DNA from 2 places in the Vibrio sp. B1Z05 genome. Region 1 is predicted to be linked to the other one. Evidence: predicted binding sites of a transcription regulator. Region 1 holds the regulator's gene; the other holds the start of a gene.
What was found. The regulator CRP, encoded in region 1, controls carbon source genes, mostly activating them, when cyclic AMP is high. The targets are predictions, from matches to a motif close to TGTGANNNNNNTCACA.
Positions count from the first base shown of each region.

Region 2: the regulator CRP is predicted to act here: its motif matches at 8,048-8,063, upstream of udp (uridine phosphorylase).

Region 1 is NZ_CP130463.1:210,103-219,911, reverse strand. Features, by position in the region: gene slyD (peptidylprolyl isomerase) at 1-21, opposite strand, end outside; gene QV280_RS01020 (YheV family putative zinc ribbon protein) at 108-305, opposite strand; gene kefB (glutathione-regulated potassium-efflux system protein KefB) at 295-2,106, opposite strand; gene kefG (glutathione-regulated potassium-efflux system ancillary protein KefG) at 2,093-2,689, opposite strand; gene QV280_RS01005 (ABC transporter ATP-binding protein) at 2,808-4,727, shown strand; gene QV280_RS01000 (TIGR02444 family protein) at 4,734-5,198, shown strand; gene QV280_RS00995 (hydrolase) at 5,191-6,171, shown strand; gene QV280_RS00990 (YheU family protein) at 6,190-6,411, shown strand; gene QV280_RS00985 (phosphoribulokinase) at 6,477-7,346, shown strand; gene crp (cAMP-activated global transcriptional regulator CRP) at 7,570-8,202, shown strand; gene QV280_RS00975 (DUF1338 domain-containing protein) at 8,290-9,087, opposite strand; gene astD (succinylglutamate-semialdehyde dehydrogenase) at 9,150-9,809, opposite strand, start outside.
Region 2 is NZ_CP130463.1:1,046,582-1,056,390, reverse strand. Features, by position in the region: gene QV280_RS04915 (IS3 family transposase) at 1-157, shown strand, start outside; gene QV280_RS04910 (NAD(P)/FAD-dependent oxidoreductase) at 413-1,702, opposite strand; gene ycfP (alpha/beta hydrolase YcfP) at 2,030-2,572, opposite strand; gene lpoB (penicillin-binding protein activator LpoB) at 2,813-3,403, opposite strand; gene QV280_RS04895 (YcfL family protein) at 3,413-3,802, opposite strand; gene QV280_RS04890 (COG3014 family protein) at 3,802-5,178, opposite strand; gene hinT (purine nucleoside phosphoramidase) at 5,205-5,555, opposite strand; gene QV280_RS04880 (Card1-like endonuclease domain-containing protein) at 5,776-6,936, shown strand; gene udp (uridine phosphorylase) at 7,201-7,968, opposite strand; gene QV280_RS04870 (CBS domain-containing protein) at 8,242-8,658, opposite strand; gene QV280_RS04865 (DUF481 domain-containing protein) at 9,014-9,809, shown strand, end outside.

The DNA of each region.
Region 1 (9,809 bases):
TGAGTTATTGTCGATTTTCATAGTCACTCCAAAAAGTTGGTTATTCAACTGTTCAAAAAAGAGGCGCAATAATACAGACTAACCTTTGCCATGGCTAGCGCTTAATTCTATTCTGGTTTAAAGATCCCAATCATATCCTGATCTTTTGCTTTTTGTTGCTTTTCTGCGGGCAAACGAGGCTGTTTATAATCACAACTCACACATTCTACCCATTCGATATTATTCACTTCCCACCAGCGCAAGCTATCCATATCGTGACACTCTGGACATTCAGCACCCGCAATAAATCGTTTTCTAATTTTCATCATTTCTATTCCAGTAATTGCTCGACTGACGTTCGTTTTCTATTTCTCGACCAAAGATCTCTTCTAGCTCTTTACGTGCTTCTTTAGCTCGCAGGGCTAAATCACTTTCATCACTATGCTGAGGCAACAACTCTTTCAGCATAGTATTATCTAACTTATTAAAATGCTTAGCGGCGCGAGTGGCTTGATGAGGGTGCATACCTAACGCAACCAACAATTGTCGCCCTAAATCTAACGCGCCCAAAAAGGTTTCTCGTGAATAACCTGGCACGCCATGATTGAGTAATTGATAGGCTTCTACGCGACTGCGCGCTCGAGCAAAGACTTTTAAATTAGGGAAATGTTGCTGGCATAACTCAACAGTGCGAATGATCTCATCAGGGGCATCAGTACACAGCACTATCGCTTCTGCATTTTCAGCGCCTGCTGAACGTAATAAGTCGATATTAGTGACATCCCCAAAATAGACTTTATAACCAAATTTACGTAATAGTTTTATCTGGCTTGGGTCGCTTTCTAAGATAGTCAGCTTTACTTTATTAGCGTACATCAAACGACCAATCACTTGGCCGAAACGACCAAAGCCCGCCACGATAACTCGCGGTTCTCGATCGCGTACCTGTTCGTGAGATTCCGCTTCATCACTGCTATTAATGCTGCGCGAATAAATCCACGACTGTACTTTTAATATTAGCGGCGTGGTCACCATAGACAAACTGACCACCACCAACAAAAAGCTAGCCACAGAATTAGATAACAGACCCAGCGCTAATGACGCAGTAAAGATAACAAAAGCAAACTCGCCACCTTGACTTAAAATTGCCGCCATTCGACTGCGCGATTTAGACTTGATGCCAAACAGACGTGCCAGTACATATAAAATGAGCCCCTTGGCGGTGACTAACCCCACTACCGTTGCGAGAATCAATAAAGGACTATCAAATAGTAAGCCTAGATTGACCGACATCCCCACCGAGATAAAAAACAGCCCAAGCAATAGACCTTTAAAAGGCTCAATAGTGATTTCTAGCTCATGTCGGTATTCACTTTCAGCCAACAACACTCCCGCTAAAAATGTACCTAACGCCATCGACAAGCCAAGATGTTGCATGGTTACCGCAATGCCAAAGACCACCAGCAATGCAGCGGCGGTAAATAACTCACGCGTTCCAGTAGAGAGTACGAATCGAAACAAAGGCCTAAGTAAGAAGTGACCAGCAACTAATAAAGCAACCACAGCTAACAATGTCATCCCTACATCAGCCCAATTACCGGCTACCCCTCCTGCCAATAACGGCAGCAAAGCCAGCATAGGAATCACCGCAATATCTTGGAACAGTAATACCGCAAATCCTGACTGGCCGGTTTCACTTCCCGCTAACCCTTGCTCATCAATCACTCGCAATGCAATGGCGGTTGATGACAACGCCAAGCCCATGCCAATGGCAATACTGCTCATCCATGATTGACCTAGCAAAAATGCCACCATAGAGATAAACAGTGTCGATATAAGCACTTGAGCTCCGCCTAAGCCTAAAATAGGAATGCGCATCGCCCACAGTTTTTTAGGGTTCAGCTCCAAGCCAATTAAAAACAGCAGCAGTACCACCCCAAGCTCTGAGAAGTGCAAAATGGCATCGACATCATTAATTAAAGACAATCCCCACGGGCCAATCACCACCCCCGCCAGCAGATAACCCAATACCGAGCCAAGCCCCAGTCGTTGCGCCAAAGGCACAGCGATAACGGCGGCACCTAAAAACAACACACTGCTTTCTATGAGTTCATTATTTAGCGCCATTACTGCCCCCTTCCACACCTGCTTGCTCAGCCAGAGGATTTACCAACCATTGTCGATATTGCAAAGCATGTTGCGCACGCTCGGCATCAGGAATCGTACGTGACCAGTATAAAACCATAGGTTCAATCCAATGCATCTGACACAGCAAAGCGGTCAACTCAAACGGTTGTAATATCTGCTCTAGAGGGTATTTATTATAGCCTTGGGGAGAGAAGGCTGACTTTTGCCCTCCGGTTGTAATCACGCTACGCCAATGCTTTCCTTGCAGCGCACAGTGAGAGCCAAAGGCAAACCCTTTATCCAACACGCGATCCATCCATTCTTTGAGTAAGGCTGGGCAAGAATACAAAAACATAGGGTGTTGAAACACGATGACATCGTGCTGGAGCAAGCGTTGCTGTTCTAATGCGATATCAATAAAAAAGTCGGGATATTCAGCGTATAAATCGTGAACAGTGACATTGGGCAATTCTTTGATTTGATCAATCATGCACCGATTAGCTACCGAGCTATCCGGTTCAGGGTGAGCGTATATGACCAACACTCGAGGGACACTTGAGGGGTAAGCAGACAGCTTTGTCATTCCTTGACACTTTCCTTAACTGTTACATTGCCCTCATCCTATCATGTCAAGGGATCGACTTTTACCCCTATTCCCCCTAATATGCGAGCAACATATTCGATTAACGCTTAGCATTTTCATGATTACGATTTCAGACATTCAATTATTGCGCGGCGGTAAAGCACTTTTGCAAGATGCTTCTGCCACTATTCATCCGGGAGACAAGGTGGGCCTTGTTGGCAAGAATGGATGTGGTAAATCCACCTTATTCGCTTTAATGAAAGGTGAATTGAGCATTGATGCCGGCGACTTTAAACAGCCCAAACACTGGGAACTGGCTTGGGTTGCCCAAGAAACCCCTGCTTTAGAGCGTACTTCAATCGAATATGTCATTGATGGCGATAGAGAATACCGCCAGCTTGAAGCCGATTTAGCCAAAGCTGAACTGGCTGACGATGGCAACAAGGTTGCTGAACTGCATGGCAAAATTGAAACCATTGGGGGTTATTCAATTCGTGCTCGCGCGGCGGAGTTACTGGATGGTTTAGGTTTTTCTCAAGCGCAAATGCAATGGAACCTCACCCAGTTTTCGGGGGGTTGGCGCATGCGCTTAAACCTTGCCCAAGCACTGCTGTGTCGCTCTGATCTATTGCTACTTGATGAACCAACCAACCACTTAGATTTAGACGCGGTAATGTGGCTAGAACGTTGGCTGCAAAACTATCGAGGCACACTAGTGCTCATTTCCCATGATAGGGATTTTCTCGATCCTGTCGTGGGTCGTATCATCCATGTTGAAAACGAACAATTGAATGAGTACACAGGTAACTACTCATCATTTGAAAGCCAGCGTGCGCAAAAACTGGTCTTGCAACAAGCCATGTATCAAAAGCAACAAAAACAAGTGGCTCATATGCAAAGCTATATTGACCGCTTCCGTTATAAAGCCTCAAAAGCGCGCCAAGCACAAAGCCGTATTAAAGCCTTGGAGAAAATGGAGCAAGTGTTGCCTGCGCAATTTGATAATCCATTTAGCTTCCAGTTTCGTGAACCTGCGGCGCTGCCAAACCCAATTGTCATGATGGATCACGTATCAGCGGGTTATGACGACACGCTGATCTTAGAAAAGATTCGCTTAAACTTGGTTCCTGGTAGTCGTATTGGCCTGCTTGGCCGTAACGGAGCAGGTAAATCAACACTAATCAAATTGCTGTCTGGTGAACTGGCTTCGAAAAGCGGTGATTTTACCTACTCGCAAGGGGTAAAAATCGGTTACTTTGCTCAGCATCAATTAGAAACGCTGCATCCTGATGAAACTCCGCTACAACATTTAATGCAAATTGCACCCAAGCATACTGAACAGCAGTTGCGTGACTACCTAGGTAGCTTTGGCTTCCAAGGCGATAAAGCGCTTGATAAAGTTGCGCCTTTCTCTGGCGGTGAAAAAGCCCGTTTAGTGCTGGCGTTACTGGTGTGGCAAAAACCTAACTTGCTACTACTGGATGAGCCAACCAACCACCTTGATTTAGACATGCGCCAAGCCTTGACCATGGCTCTGCAAACCTTTGAAGGTGCCATGGTTATCGTCAGTCACGATAGGTATCTACTGCGTGCGACCACCGATGACCTTTACCTAGTTCACGACAAACAAGTTGAACCTTTTGATGGTGACTTAACCGACTACTACAAGTGGCTAACCGAGCAACAAAAAGAGATCAAAAAAGCGCAATCGAGTGATGAACCTAAATCTTCTGTGCATTCAGCGGCGGCGAAAAAAGATCAAAAACGCAAAGAAGCTGAGTTTCGTAAACTCACCGCGCCCATTCGTAAAAATATCACCGCTTTAGAAAAGAAAATGGATAAGCTCAACAAGGTGTTAGAGCAATGCGAAGAGCAACTTAGCGATACCGACCTGTATCAGGCGGAAAACAAAGCTAAACTTACTCAAGTGCTCAGCCAGCAAGCCAGTGCAAAATCGGAACTTGAGGAAGTGGAAATGGAATGGATGACAGATCAAGAAACTCTAGAAGAAATGCAACAAGAGCTGGATAACGAATAACAACGGATGGACAGCACGCCGAACCGTCTTTTGACCCTAGATAGTTTGTGGCAATTTAGTTTGCGCTACTACTGTGTGCAGGAGATCAAAGAGGCGTGCTTGCACCTGCAAAACCATTTTCACGGCAATGTAAATCTGCTGCTCACGGTAAAATGGCTTGATGAACAGCACCTCTCTTTTGCCGATTCGCAGTGGCCTAAGGTAATACAAAGCCTTGCTCGCACTGAGCCTTTATTGCTGCATTTCAGAGAGTTAAGACGAAAATCCAAAGCGCATTTACCCGAGTCTTTATATCGTGAGTCTCTACAATTTGAGTTGCAACTCGAACGCCAACAACAAGCCGATATTGTCGCGGTACTTCATCAATTGCCCCTGACAGCAGTGACTCAGCCCCACTTAATCAACGACTATTGCCGCCAACTAGGTGCGCAGCAACTCGCCGAGATATTTAATAAGCAAATTCATGATTAATCGCTTTTCTCCGCATTGGAGCATTCAAAACCCACATATCCAAACGCTCATGCCTAGGTTTATTCGTCGGCAACCTCTGTTTACTCCAGTTTGGGAAACATTAATCACCGCTGATGACGATTTTCTTGATTTGGCATGGAGTGAACACTGGCAAGCACCATCTGCGCAGAATAAGCCTATATTTATTCTCTTTCATGGTTTAGAAGGAAGTTTTAACAGCCCTTACGCTCACGGACTGATGCATGCCTTTGCCAACAAAGGCTGGCTATCAGTGATGATGCATTTTAGAGGTTGCAGCGGTAAACCGAACAAACAAGCACGAGCCTACCACTCAGGGGAAACCGAGGACGCACGCTTTTTCCTCCAGCAAATCCATCAGCGTTTTCCCAATAACCCTAAAGTCGCGGTTGGGATTTCGCTTGGCGGAAACATGCTAGTGAACTATCTCGCACGTTATAACGAACAACCTTTGGTTGATGAAGCGACCGTGATCTGTGCGCCACTGGATTTAGCCGTGTGCTCGCAACGCATTGAACAAGGCTTTAGTAAGCTCTATCAAAATTACTTACTGAACTCGTTAAAAAAACACTCATTACAAAAAATTGAGTTGCTAAAAGAAGCCATCGGCATCGATATTGATACCATCAACAATATGCGTTTGTTACATCAATTTGATAACGCAATTACTGCCCCACTGCACGGTTACATCGACGCGAAAGATTACTATACGCGATGCTCTGGACTGCCAAGGCTAAATGATATTCAAATTCCAACACATATTATTCATGCTAAGGATGACCCGTTTATGACCGATGACGTGATCCCGACATTTAAGCTAAACAGTAATCTCAACTATCATTTAGTCAATAATGGAGGGCATGTTGGCTTTGTTGGAGGGTCGCTAAGCTCTCCTCATTTTTGGTTAGAGATGGCGGTACCTAGCTTTTATGATAAATTTACGCCTCAACAATAACTTAAATAAGTATCTAGCATGATTGTACCGTGGAAAGAAATTGCCCCAGAAACACTAGAAAGCCTGATTAAAGAGTATATCCTGCGAGAAGGCACCGATTACGGAGAAGTTGAAATATCTCTTGCGGATAAAGTGGACCAAATCAAGCAACAGCTTCAACAAGGAACAGCGGTTATTGTTTACTCCGAATTACATGAAAGTATCGATATAAAAGTAAGTCATAACTCGAAACCTTTATAACACTGAAATAAGCGAGTGTTATTTGTATACTATTCATTCGCAACAAATCACAGACAAGGAAAGTCATGTCAGCTAAACATCCGATCATAGCGGTAACTGGCTCCTCTGGAGCAGGCACCACCACCACCTCTGAAGCCTTCCGTAAAATGTTCAATATGATGAACACTAAGGCGGCTTGGGTTGAAGGAGATAGCTTTCACCGCTTTACTCGCCCTGAAATGGATGTTGCTATCCGTAAAGCTAAAGAGCAAGGGCGCCACATTAGCTACTTTGGTCCTGAAGCCAATGACTTTCCCGCCCTAGAAAACTTCTTCAAGGAGTATGGCGAAAAGGGAGAAGGCAAAGTACGTCGCTACCTACACACATTTGATGAAGCGGTGCCTTACAACCAAATGCCCGGCACATTTACCCCGTGGCAAGAGCTTCCAGAAAATAGCGACGTTTTATTCTATGAAGGCTTGCACGGTGGCGTAGTGGATAGCACTTGCAACGTTGCTAAACATGTTGATTTGCTGATTGGTATGGTGCCAATAGTAAACTTGGAATGGATTCAAAAGTTTGTTCGCGATACTCGCGACCGAGGGCACTCACGAGAAGCAGTGATGGACTCGATCGTGCGTTCTATGGATGACTATTTAAACTTCATCACCCCTCAGTTTTCACGCACCCATATTAACTTTCAACGTGTACCAACGGTGGATACCTCAAATCCACTCAACGCCAAGGGCATTCCAAGCTTAGATGAAAGCTTTGTGGTGATCCGTATGCGCGGCTTTAAAAACGTCGATTTCCCCTATCTTTTAGCCATGATAGATGGCTCATTTATGTCTCGACATAACACCTTAGTTGTACCCGGCGGCAAGATGAGCTTCGCCATGGAGCTCATTATTCGACCTATATTGCAACAACTGCTAGAGACAGGAAAGATAGGCTAAGGTCCGACCTTAATCACACTCTTATTAAAGAGTGTGATTAAGGACACGCTTTTGTGTGAAAATTCAACAATGCATGACGATCAAAATCAAGAAATTTCGCTGAAAAAAAGTTACTATTCGTACTGCAAAAAATTAAACGTAGTAGCAGCAACTACACCCCTCGCCCCTTAGATGGCGATGTCTGGGGACATAATTATACTCGCTGAGAGAGGAAGATAAGAATATGGTTTTAGGTAAACCTCAAACAGATCCAACTTTAGAGTGGTTTTTGTCACATTGCCACATCCACAAATACCCTTCAAAAAGCACATTGATCCACGCTGGCGAAAAAGCGGAAACTCTTTACTACATCGTAAAAGGTTCTGTAGCAGTACTGATTAAAGATGAAGAAGGGAAAGAAATGATTCTTTCTTACCTTAACCAAGGTGATTTCATCGGTGAGCTAGGTCTTTTTGAAGACGATCAAGAGCGTACCGCATGGGTTCGTGCTAAATCTCCATGTGAGGTTGCTGAAATTTCATTCAAGAAATTCCGTCAGCTAATTCAAGTTAATCCAGACATCCTAATGCGTCTTTCTTCGCAAATGGCTAATCGTCTGCAAGTGACAAGTCAAAAAGTAGGTGACCTTGCGTTCCTAGACGTGACTGGTCGTATTGCTCAGACTCTGCTTAACCTTGCTAAACAACCTGACGCAATGACTCACCCAGACGGCATGCAAATTAAGATCACTCGTCAAGAAATTGGTCAGATCGTAGGTTGTTCTCGTGAGACTGTAGGTCGTATCTTGAAGATGCTTGAAGAGCAAAACCTGATTTCTGCACATGGTAAAACTATTGTGGTTTACGGTACTCGTTAATCAACTTTAGATTAAAATACTAAAACCGCTGTTATTCAACAGCGGTTTTTTATTGCCTGCACTTCCGATATTCCGTTGAATAACGTGTTATTTACCACTATTGGTGCTTTCAAAAATCTTATCAGCTGATGCCTCTACAAAGCCTTGATAAAGCTGGCCTTGGCTATCTTTATAACGCTTAGCAAACTCATAAAAACCACCCGGCACGCTTTGTATGCCATCGGTAAATTTAACCTCTACCTTATCGGCCATGGTCGAAGATTGTTCTAATAACACCTCTGGTGTTCCTTTTACTTCACCGCCAGAAGCATTGATGGCAAACTGCTTTTCTTGCAAAAAGGCATTCACCTCGCCCACCTCAGCAAACTGCGCTAGTTGATTAACGCTGACGGTAAAATGATTGGCTCCATAACCATGTGCGGCAACCCATGCGGCGTATTCACTCTCTTGTGCTAATTGCTGATATTGCTCAAAGCTCAAATCCCATAAGCGTCCGCCATGCAAAAAGTTAGAGCCCACAAGTTGTTGTGGATCTATTTGCTCAATCAATTGCCTGACAATGGCCTGCAATTCGTCTGAACACTGCTCTAGTTGTAATTGACTAATAAAGACTTTGGGGAAATCAGGCTGTGGGTGCTGATAGTGCTTTGCCACCAATTTTTTGGCTTTGAATACATAGTCACCACCTTCTTGATAACCAAGATCGAGAAAGGGCTGTGCTAAAACATCTAAGCCAACGGGCGAACAAGCAAAAGTTCGCAACGCAATATGATCATTAATCAAAGCTTTATCTTGCTTTAATAATTCGTGGATCACCTGCGATGATGGGCAGAGCCTGCCATTAAAATCATCCCACAACAGGTCAAATAGCTTTTGTACACCCATAACCCCTCCTTAGTTAGCCAAACGCAATTACTAGTCACACGGATTGTTAGTTGAACCGACGGTTAGTCGAACTCAATTCCCGGAGATAATGTTTCCGGTAGAATTGGCGCATCACCTTGGATAGACGCCATTGGATACGCACAATAGTCTGCGGCATAGAATGCACTCGGTCTTAAATTACCCGATGCTCCCGGCCCGCCAAATGGTGCATCGCCACTGGCTCCTGTAATAGGTCGATTGCGATTCACAATGCCTGCACGGATTTCATCTAAGAAGAATTGCCACTCTTCATCACGAGTCGAGATAAGCCCTGCTGAAAGCCCGTACTGGGTGTTATTGGCCTGCACCACTGCATCTTCAAACTGAGTAAAGCGCGCCACCTGCAACAGTGGCCCAAAGTATTCTTCATCCGGTAAGTCAGCAATAGCACTCACCTCTAAAATCGTCGGCGAAATAAACGCATCATTGAGCAACTGCCCATCAAGTAATGGTTTAGCACCAAGCTCTATTAAAGATTGTTTAGCTGCAATAATTTGCCCAGCGGCAGTTCGAGAGATCAATGTCCCCATAAAAGGTTGAGACTGAGCAAACGGCTGATCCATTTTCAGCTTCTTAGTCACCTCAACAAGACGAGCGATAAGAGCGTCTCCAGCCTCACCTACGGGTATATACAAACGCCTTGCACAGGTACAGCGCTGACCGGCACTGATAAACGCAGATTG
Region 2 (9,809 bases), 840 kb from region 1:
AACAGAAATGTACCACAACCAGTACTTTGAAGATGCCGATGATCTGATAGCTCATATTGACGAATACATCGAGTACTACAATACCAAACGAATTAAAGTGAAATTAAAAGGCCTGACTCCGATAGAGTATCGAAATCAGGCCTTGAAAGCAGCTTAACAGAAATGTCCAACTTTAAGGGGTCACTTCAAAGGCAGGATTTTTCGATAAGTAGTTATTCTACGATCAAAAATTCTAACGCCGTTATCGAGTATTTTAACAAGCTAGAATGAGCAGTTATTTAGTACGATTGGTATTGTATCAATCACAGAAATTAAGGCTTGGAGATAAGCTAAAAAGAACATGTCATAAAAAAGAGGAGCATAAAGCTCCTCTCCTATCATTGATTCTGATGTTAATAAAACGAGCCGATGCTTAGTGCAGTTTTAGGTTTGGACGTAGTGCTCGGTTAATGCGGCCGACTAGCATCATTAACGCAGTTTTAAACATGCCGTGTAGCGCCATCTGGTGCATGCGGTACAGTGAAATATACACCACGCGAGCAATGCGACCTTCAACCATCATAGAGCCTTTAGTCAGGTTACCCATCAAGCTTCCTACGGTTGAGAAGTTACTTAACGAAACCAAAGAGCCGTGGTCTTTATATTCATAAGCAGACAAGGCTTTGTTGTTCATCATCGCCAAAATATTTTTAAAGGCATGGCTCGACATTTGGTGCGCTGCTTGTGCGCGAGGCGGTACAAACTTACCGTCTTTTTGCGTGCATTGCGCCAAATCACCAATCACGAAGATATGATCATCACGCGTAGTTTGTAGCGTATCTTTAACCACCAACTGATTAATACGGTTGGTTTCTAAGCCGGCAATATCTTTGATAAAGTCAGGGGCTTTAATGCCAGCCGCCCACACCATGATTTGTGCTGGGATCTTCTCGCCATCTTTGGTTGTTAAGCCGGTTTCATCGGCTAAAGTCACCATAGTCGCGGTGCGTACATTAACGCCAAGCTTAGTCAATTCGTGATGAGCCGATTGTGAAATACGCGGTGGTAAAGCCGGTAGAATGCGCTCACCTGCTTCCACAAGGCTAACATTCAATTTGCTTGAATCTAGGTCACCAAAACCGTAGTTACGCAGCTCTTTAATGGCATTGTGCAGTTCAGCAGATAGCTCAACCCCTGTTGCGCCTGCACCTACAATTGCGATATCAACCTGACCTTCACCAGAGTGTGCGTGCAGTTTTAAAAACTGGTTGTTCATCTCTTCACGGAAACGGTGCGCTTGCTCTGGGCTATCAAGGAAAATACAGTTATCACGAACGCCAGGAGTATTAAAATCGTTTGAAGTAGAACCAATAGCCATTACTAGGTAGTCGTATTCTAACTCACGTTGTGGGATCAACAGTTCGCCAGCGGCGTCTTTTAGCTCTTCTAAAATGATCACCTTACGTTCACGATCAATGTCGCTCAGGCTACCCATTTGGAATTCAAAACCGTGGTTTTTAGCATGTGCGCGATAGCTAAGTGCATCTACACCTGCGTCTAGAGAACCTGTTGCTACTTCGTGCAGTAACGGTTTCCATAAGTGACTCGCTTTGCGGTCAACCAATGTCACACTGTGGTTCTGGTTACGTCTGAACTTACGCCCCATTTTAGTTGCGAGCTCTAGTCCACCGGCGCCGCCGCCTACAATAATAATTCGTGCCATTTCAACACTCCTTGATTCAAATAATAAATTTTTTGTTGCAAGACCGCTTACGCCATCTTGTGAGAATTTAGTGAGTATCGAAAACTCTTACTGTCCACGTTCTAAGTTTCTTGGAGCGATTTTACTTCGCTTCTCATTTTTCTTTGATCTAAATCAATTTATTAACCGCATTATATCCAAATCGTCTTACTGAGCAACCTGCAATAACGAAATAACCTTAATTAAATTGCTGATATTGCAAAGATAGAGGGAATATAGGCGAAAAAAAACCTGCACAAGGCAGGTTTTAGCAAATGGGTTGTTTGAAAATTCAGCTATATGAATACTTTACTCAGCGTTTTTAAATGCTTTAATGCTTTGTAAGTGTTGCGAAATCTTTTTAAATTTATGCGGTTCGTGTTCATCCCAAACGATTTGGTAATAGTCTTCAAGTGTTTCAGCCGTGACTTGATTATCATGCACATCGTCGTTTCTAGACAATATCACCATGCAGCGATCTTTGTTTTTGATGCGGTACTGTTCTACGCATTTAGTTGCGATATCAACGTACTCTTCTGGTCGGTCGATTCGTCCTTGCATCGTTAATTCAGGATGAAGATTAGGATTCAAGATCACTTGTTTAATGCCACATAAAAATCCGATACGTTCAGACCAAAATCCGCCTAAGCCAACTCCGCATATAATAGGGTTTGGATCATTTGAGCACTCAATCGCTCTATGAACTTCTTTTAGAAGATGCGCCATATCGTGCTTAGGATGCAAGGTGCTGTAGTTAATAAAACGCACGTCTTCGTCAATGAATTGAAGCTGCATCACCTTCTCGTGGTTACCAGGGCTAGTCGAATCAAAGCCGTGAAGATAGATAATCATGAAACTTTCCTTGTAAATACTGGCAGCCAGTAGTTGAGACTTTTTGTTGCTGCCTAGAATCGTTACTACTCATTTAAATTTAACACGTATTTGAGCAATAAGAAGTTTTCCGGCAATATTTGTAGTCAGCTTTTGTTGAGCCACATCAAGTATTGAATAAATTGTTGAGCGTTATCCAAGCGTATTTAGATTCTATTAAAAAGGCCAGTAACGACTGGCCTTTTTACTTATAGACTAAAATTACAGTCCTAACAGACTTTTAGACTGTTGTTTACGAATCTCTGTTTCATCAGCCCACTCAAGTAAGCCCGTTTTAAGATCCATTAAACGCATGGTCATTTTGTAGTACACATCTTTGTCGCTACCGTCTTCTTTAACGATGCTAGATAGGTTGCCGTACAACATGTATTGCGCGCCGACCATGTTACCAAACTGAATCGCGCTGCTTTGGTCAACTAGCTCGTCATTGTTTTGGAAGTTAAGTTGTTTGCGTACAGACTCAACACGGTCCATATCAACAAAACGGAACTTACCTGAATTTAGCATCTTAGTGCTTACAGAATCGGTAATAGACTCTGTATCAATGTGCTCACTGGTTTTGTTTTTAATACGCTCAACAAAAACAATCGGACGCTGATTTTGGGTGATTGCACCTACAGAGCCAGAGCTAAGCATGCTATCTACCATTTCCGCTGCAATTTTTTGCAGATCCGTAGAACCGAAATCAACTGTTGTTGTTTCTACAGCTTGCGCATCACCATAGTTCACTTTATTTGAACAGCCACCTAAAATGACAGCTAAGCCCAGTAACGCAATTACACTTTTTTTCATTTTATTTCCTTAGTTGTCCGACTCTCGGATTTGAACTCTAAATTGGGTGCCTTCTGGGTTGATTGAAACTTCTGAGAATGTTCTCGTTTCAAGCCCGCGCACAATATCTTGTCGCCATGCCGACGGTTTCGCATTCACTTCCAACCCACTGTCATCGTACCAATAGAATCGGTATTGAATGCGTAGATCACCTTTGTAATGGCTACTTACCGTCACCACGCCTCGGGTTCGGCCTTCTTTTTCTACCGTTGCAATATCATCAACGATCAAACGGCTACCCAAAACATTGTCACCAAAAAGCACTTTTTGGCTTTTACCGTCTATTCCTAAGCCTGCTGTATTTTGAGAACAACCAGCTATCGCCACCAGTGTGACTAGGAGTAACGCCAGTTTTTTCATTATTCTATCGCTCCCAATTGTTTATGCCATATTGTCACGCTGCTTCCTTGTCTAGAAAGCCATACTAAAGTGGTTTCTCCATCTCGAACATCAAACGGATACACCTTTGAACCCGCCACTAATTCGTGTGTGCCTGCCTCAAGTGTAGCACCTGAACTGTAGACCTTTTCAGGAAGCGACTGCCAACTGCGGGTATCGGCCTGTTCCGTTAACGTATTCAGCACACTAAACAATATGCTGCCTACATCATTACCTTTAGTGGTCTCTTTGCGCACCAGATCTTTTGTTACGACCCGTAAAACTTGTCGTAATAAAATACTTGGCATTTTTTCAGTCAGTTGGTTACTTGCCATCAAATTGACGTCCACCAGCTCATCACCACTGATACCTCGACCATCAAGTTGCAATGCGCCAAAGCGTTGCGCCTCGTTGTCGTGATAATAAGGAAGTGACACGGAATATAAAGCTAAGTCGCCACGACTGTCATTGACAGGAATGGTCAATTGCCAGTCATCCATTGCTTTTACTACGCCACGCTCATCAATAATGATGACTCGACCTTCACCTTTTGGCAAAGGCTTATAAGGACCATATTGTTTAGTCAGTAACGCTAAATCTTGACGCATTCCAAGTAACGTTGCCACGCGCAAAGTGCCGTCGATAACTTGTTTGTTATCGGGTGCTACTGCTAAAGCGCGTCGATAATCCACATAAGCACTGTTAGGATCGCCTTGCGTCTCGTAAAGTAGCGCCGACAAATACAGTAGATAACCGTTTTGCACCGCTTTTAACTTATCTCCTGCATCAGGATAGCGCGACAATACGCTACCTAAGTTAGGACTTAGACCGCTTTTACGCATATCAGTTTCAGCGGACTTCAATTCCGCTTCTCTGGCTTTACGGGCACGCTCTTGCACTTGGTTAGCACGGCGCATTTCAACTAATGCCCCTTCCAAGCTATTAATTTTAATGTAGTTCAAACCAAGATAAAGGTGTAAAAAGCCCAGCTCATAGTCAGCCGGTTGATAAGCGGTGAGATTATCATTTACCGCTAACGCTCCCGCACTGGTGGCGGATTCACTGACTGAGATAAGCGGTTGATCTTGCCACTTACGCACCGCTTTATCACTGAGTTCAAAAGAGGTTTTACTGGCAGGATAAGCCGAGGCAAGGAAGTTCACTCGCCCTTTTTCCATATTATCTAGGATGTCGCCCGCTTGATAATCCGGTAGCTTTTGCTGAGCTTCGACGTAATTACCTTGCTTAACTTCTTGATAAACAGGTTTATTTTGTGCGCTATAGGTACTAAACAGATTACCTGCAGATAGCGAAGAACAGGCGGTAATCACCACACTGCCCATCACTACCAATGCCATACGGCACGTTTTATTGACTGATAACATTAATCGACCAGCATTGGACCTAGCGGCTTTCCACCCACAAGGTGCATATGAATATGGTAAACCTCCTGTCCACCAAAAGAATTACAATTGACGATCAAGCGATAGCCGTCTTCTGCAATGCCTTCTTCTTTCGCCAGTTTAGCCGCTACAGTAAAAAGGCGACCTAAGGCACGCTCATCGGCTTCGGTAGCATCATTAACCGTAGGGATAACATGATTTGGAATAATTAGGATATGTGATGGAGCACGAGGGTTGATATCGCGAAATGCAGTCACAAGATCATCTTGATAAACAAGGTCCGTTTCTATCTCTTGACGTATGATTTTACTAAAAATAGTTTCTTCAGCCATGGTTTACTCTGGTCTGTTTTATAGATAGTTAAAGATTGCATCATGACCTGCACAAATGCAACGTTCTAAATGCTTAAAAATAAAGAATGTAATTTTAAAAATGAAAACTAATATTAGTTCAAACAACCACAATTTTTAGACGCCCGCCTCATCTTTAAGAGATAAGATATCAAGCGCATTCGTATCTACGAACTCTAAAAGTGAACAAGAAGGACACTGTATGCCAATTCAACTTGGTATTATCGATAAAGATCCGATCAGACTCGTTACCCCTTTACTCGATGATAGAGCTTCATGTCGCCACAGTATATTTATCGGCGACTCAACACAAAAACCTATGTTCGATAAGCTCAGCATAGTACTTGATATGCGAGGCATCAAAAGCGAGTTTTTTGAAATCTCAAATGTTTCAGATACTGCGATAATAAAAAGAGAAATCAATCAGTTAGCCGAGCGTCTTGTTGTCTCTGGTGAAGAAATAAAACTTAATGCCAGCTGCGGCCTTCGCCACCGTTTACTCTCAGTTTATGAAGTTGTACGCAGCTACAAGTGGCCAATTTTTGTGGTTGAGCCTAACAGCGATAGATTAAGTTGGCTGTATCCAAATAGCCTGCAAGACGTGCAAGTTCAAGACCGCATCACGATTGCTGATTATCTCACTATTTTTGGCGCTCAAGCACAATTCCCTGATCCTAATGAAGCGATTCAAATTGACAGTTCATTGCTGAAAATCTGTGAAAAATGGGCCAGTCACGCGCTTGAATTAGGTCCAGGCCTTGCTACCTTAAACTTCTTAGCCACTACTTGCCGTAAAGAACAAAAACTTGATGTTGCCCTGTCTGAAAAACAACAAGGCTATCGAGAGCTGAATATTTTGCTACAAGATTTGGTGGATGCAGAACTGGCAACCTACCATGACGGCATCTTAGTGTTTCGCTCAGAGCAAGCTCGTCGCTTCTCCAACGGCGAATGGCTTGAGTCTTACGTGCACACCCAAATCAAGTCGGTAGAAAAAGAGCTTAGCACCATTCAAGATTGTTCTTTGAACGTACAAGTCACACGTAAAATTGGTGAAAAAGAAGTGCGAAATGAGCTTGATGTGGCCACTGTGGTGAACAACAAACTGCACATCATTGAGTGTAAAACCAAAGGCATGCGTGACGATGGCGACGATACTCTGTACAAACTAGAATCTCTTCGCGACTTACTTGGTGGATTGCAAGCAAGAGCCATGCTGGTAAGCTTTAGACCGCTACGTTACAACGATATCACTCGCGCAATGGATTTAGGGCTAGGATTGATTGGCCCTGAAGAGCTGAAAGATTTGAAACGACACTTGAAAGAGTGGTTGATTCAAGCCGGTGGCATCGACGTTATTTAATCAATAACTTTATTGGCCAAATAAGTTGACCAAACACCCGTAAATAAAAACCCCAGCTGGAACTTTAGCTGGGGTTTTTTAATGATTCAATATTGATCTTATACCAATCACACTAAGTAAGTGATCAGAACTGGCGTAGGAAAAATGCTCGAGAACAAGGCAGAATTTTTCGATAAGTAGTTATTCTACAATCAAAAATTCTAACGCCGTTATCGAGCATTTTAACAAGCTAGAATGACCAGTTATTTAGTACGATTGGTATTACTAGCTCAAGACACGTCGCGCCGCTTCAATAACCGTGCGGATAGACAAAGCTTCAATTTCTTTCATTTTGCTTTGCTCAGGGATTTCTTGCTGCGTACGATTAATGATCACACCGGCAACACAGCCCGCTCGCAAACCAGAACTAGCACACATGGTTAATAAGGTTGCTGATTCCATTTCAAAATTAAGCACACCCATATCTTGCCATTCCTGCATGGAACCTTGGAATCGCTTCACGACGCGTCCGCTAAAGGTATCGTAACGCTCTTGGCCCGGATAAAAAGTATCGCTCGATGCGGTTACCCCAGTATGGACGGTGGCGTTTTCACTTACCGCCGCTTCTTTCATGGCTAACGCGATATTAAAATCAGACACCGCAGGAAACTCCATAGGCGCAAAGTGCAAACTCGCACCATCTAAACGCACCGATGCTGTGGTCACTATCATATCGCCGACATTTACATCAGGCTGAATCGCCCCTGTGGTGCCTACGCGCAAAAAGGTGTCCACGCCAAGCTGGGCTAATTCTTCAACTGCAATAGAGGTAGATGGGCCGCCGATACCCGTTGAACACACCACAACCTTGTGTCCTGCAAGCTCGGCTAAATACACAGTGTACTCACGGTGACTGGCAAGAAATTGAGGATTTTGCATACCTTCAGCAATGCGCTTCACACGATCAGGGTCTCCGGGGATAATCGCTAATGTTGCGCCCTGCAGGTCATTCTTATTTACACCAAGATGAAATACGTTTTGTTCAGTTGTCATGAAAATATCCTTCTAATGCCGTCACAGTTAAGGGTCACTCTTATAGTGATTCACTGTAAATAAAGTCACTCTAGCCTATTGTGATTGGATTCACATGTTTTACGTTGCAAACCCTAGCCGTTTCAAGGTTAAACGATTGCCATCACACTAAGTGCTATTTCATTTGTAAATGGCTTACAAACAAAAGCCTCGAACAAGTCGAGGCTAGCAGCATGTCACTTTATAAAATAAGCCATGTGATGAAAGTACACGATGGTAATAAAGTAAAAAGCGTTATATCGGATTTTTAAAGCATGCATCAATGGATGCACCCACAGCCCTCAAAACATCACTACGAGAAATTATGCCCACCAGCTTACCGTTATCAATCACCGGATAAACTTTAGGTTTGCCTACCTTCATCATATCTGCCAGTGCAATAATAGAAGTATCTGGTGAAACCGACAGCACCTCTTTGTACATACAATCACTGACGATGTGTGTGTCTTGACAGTGATAGCTGACCTTAATCAGTTTATCGAGCAAATCTTGCTCTGATAAAAACCCGACTACTTGTTCATTACTGTCAATCACAGGCCCACCTAGATGAGCAGAATTTAATACTTTTTTTAATGCGACCGATAACGACATATCCGGGGTGAAGGTCACCGATTGATGATCCATATAATCTTTAACTTTTAATGGCTGCATACTGTACTCCTTAACAGGTAATGCCACGCTATGCTTTAAGTGTCGACCATATTTGCAAATTTACTAAATTGTTTTTCTCTATTTCATCAATCAGATATTCCAATCAATGCCTCTATTGCCTATTGTCATTGATATTTCCTAGGTCAATTTGCAAAAAAATAGCCACAAATTCTGTCTCCATATTAAAAAGCCTTAGCCCAACGCGAATACATAACCTCCCTTTATACGCAGTAAACCCACCTCAAGACTTAATTTGCTGCTTCAGATTACATTTTTTGTTAAAAAACCTCAAAGCCACTGTTTTTTAAAGAAAAATCGACTACTTTTTAATGAAGCAAACGGATTTGTTTTGGTTATGACAAGAACTTCACTCTTAATACTTAGTTTCCTTATTAGCGCTATGTGGGCTTTTCCTAGCAGTGCTGATGAAGCAGTGCTTGCCTCTGAACCTCTTCCTATTCAATTACCTGATCGAGAATCCATCTCATCGCCAATAGACAATGCAGAAACCACTGTGCCACAGACAAGCCCGAACGACACCGTAAAGCAAAGTTCCGGCAGATGGTGGGTTGAAATCCCTATGGATTCCTCGAGATTTGATTGGATTGTAGTAAACAAAGGAGAAGTGTTAGGCGGCGATATCATAGCGATGTACGACGAGCGCGTTGAATTTGATAGTGATGAAGTAGGTATCCATAAAATCAAAATGTCTGACATTCGAGAATTACGCACCAAACACATCATGCAAGTGCGTTTTCTCAGTGGCGCGATTATTGAAGGTCACATCGTAATTGATGAAAAAAGTGTCTATGTGCGCGAGCAACCGGCCATTACTTACCCTAGAGAAAATATTCTTTCCATCACCCCCTCAATTAAAAGTGGTGACAGTTTATGGATAGGCGAAATCAGTGCCGGACTTAACTTTAAGTCAGGCAATACCGAGAGTTTCGATTATTACGCCAGCGCTGACCTGCGCTACTTAATCACCACTGGCCGTTTTCAGGTGACCTATCGTGGCATTTACGAAGAAGTGCGCGACGCCAACACAGAGCAAACCATTACCACCGAAGATAACCATAGATTTACCGCCAAATACGACTATTTTTATTCACACAAGCTCTACTTTACTCTGCCTAACTACGACTTGATTT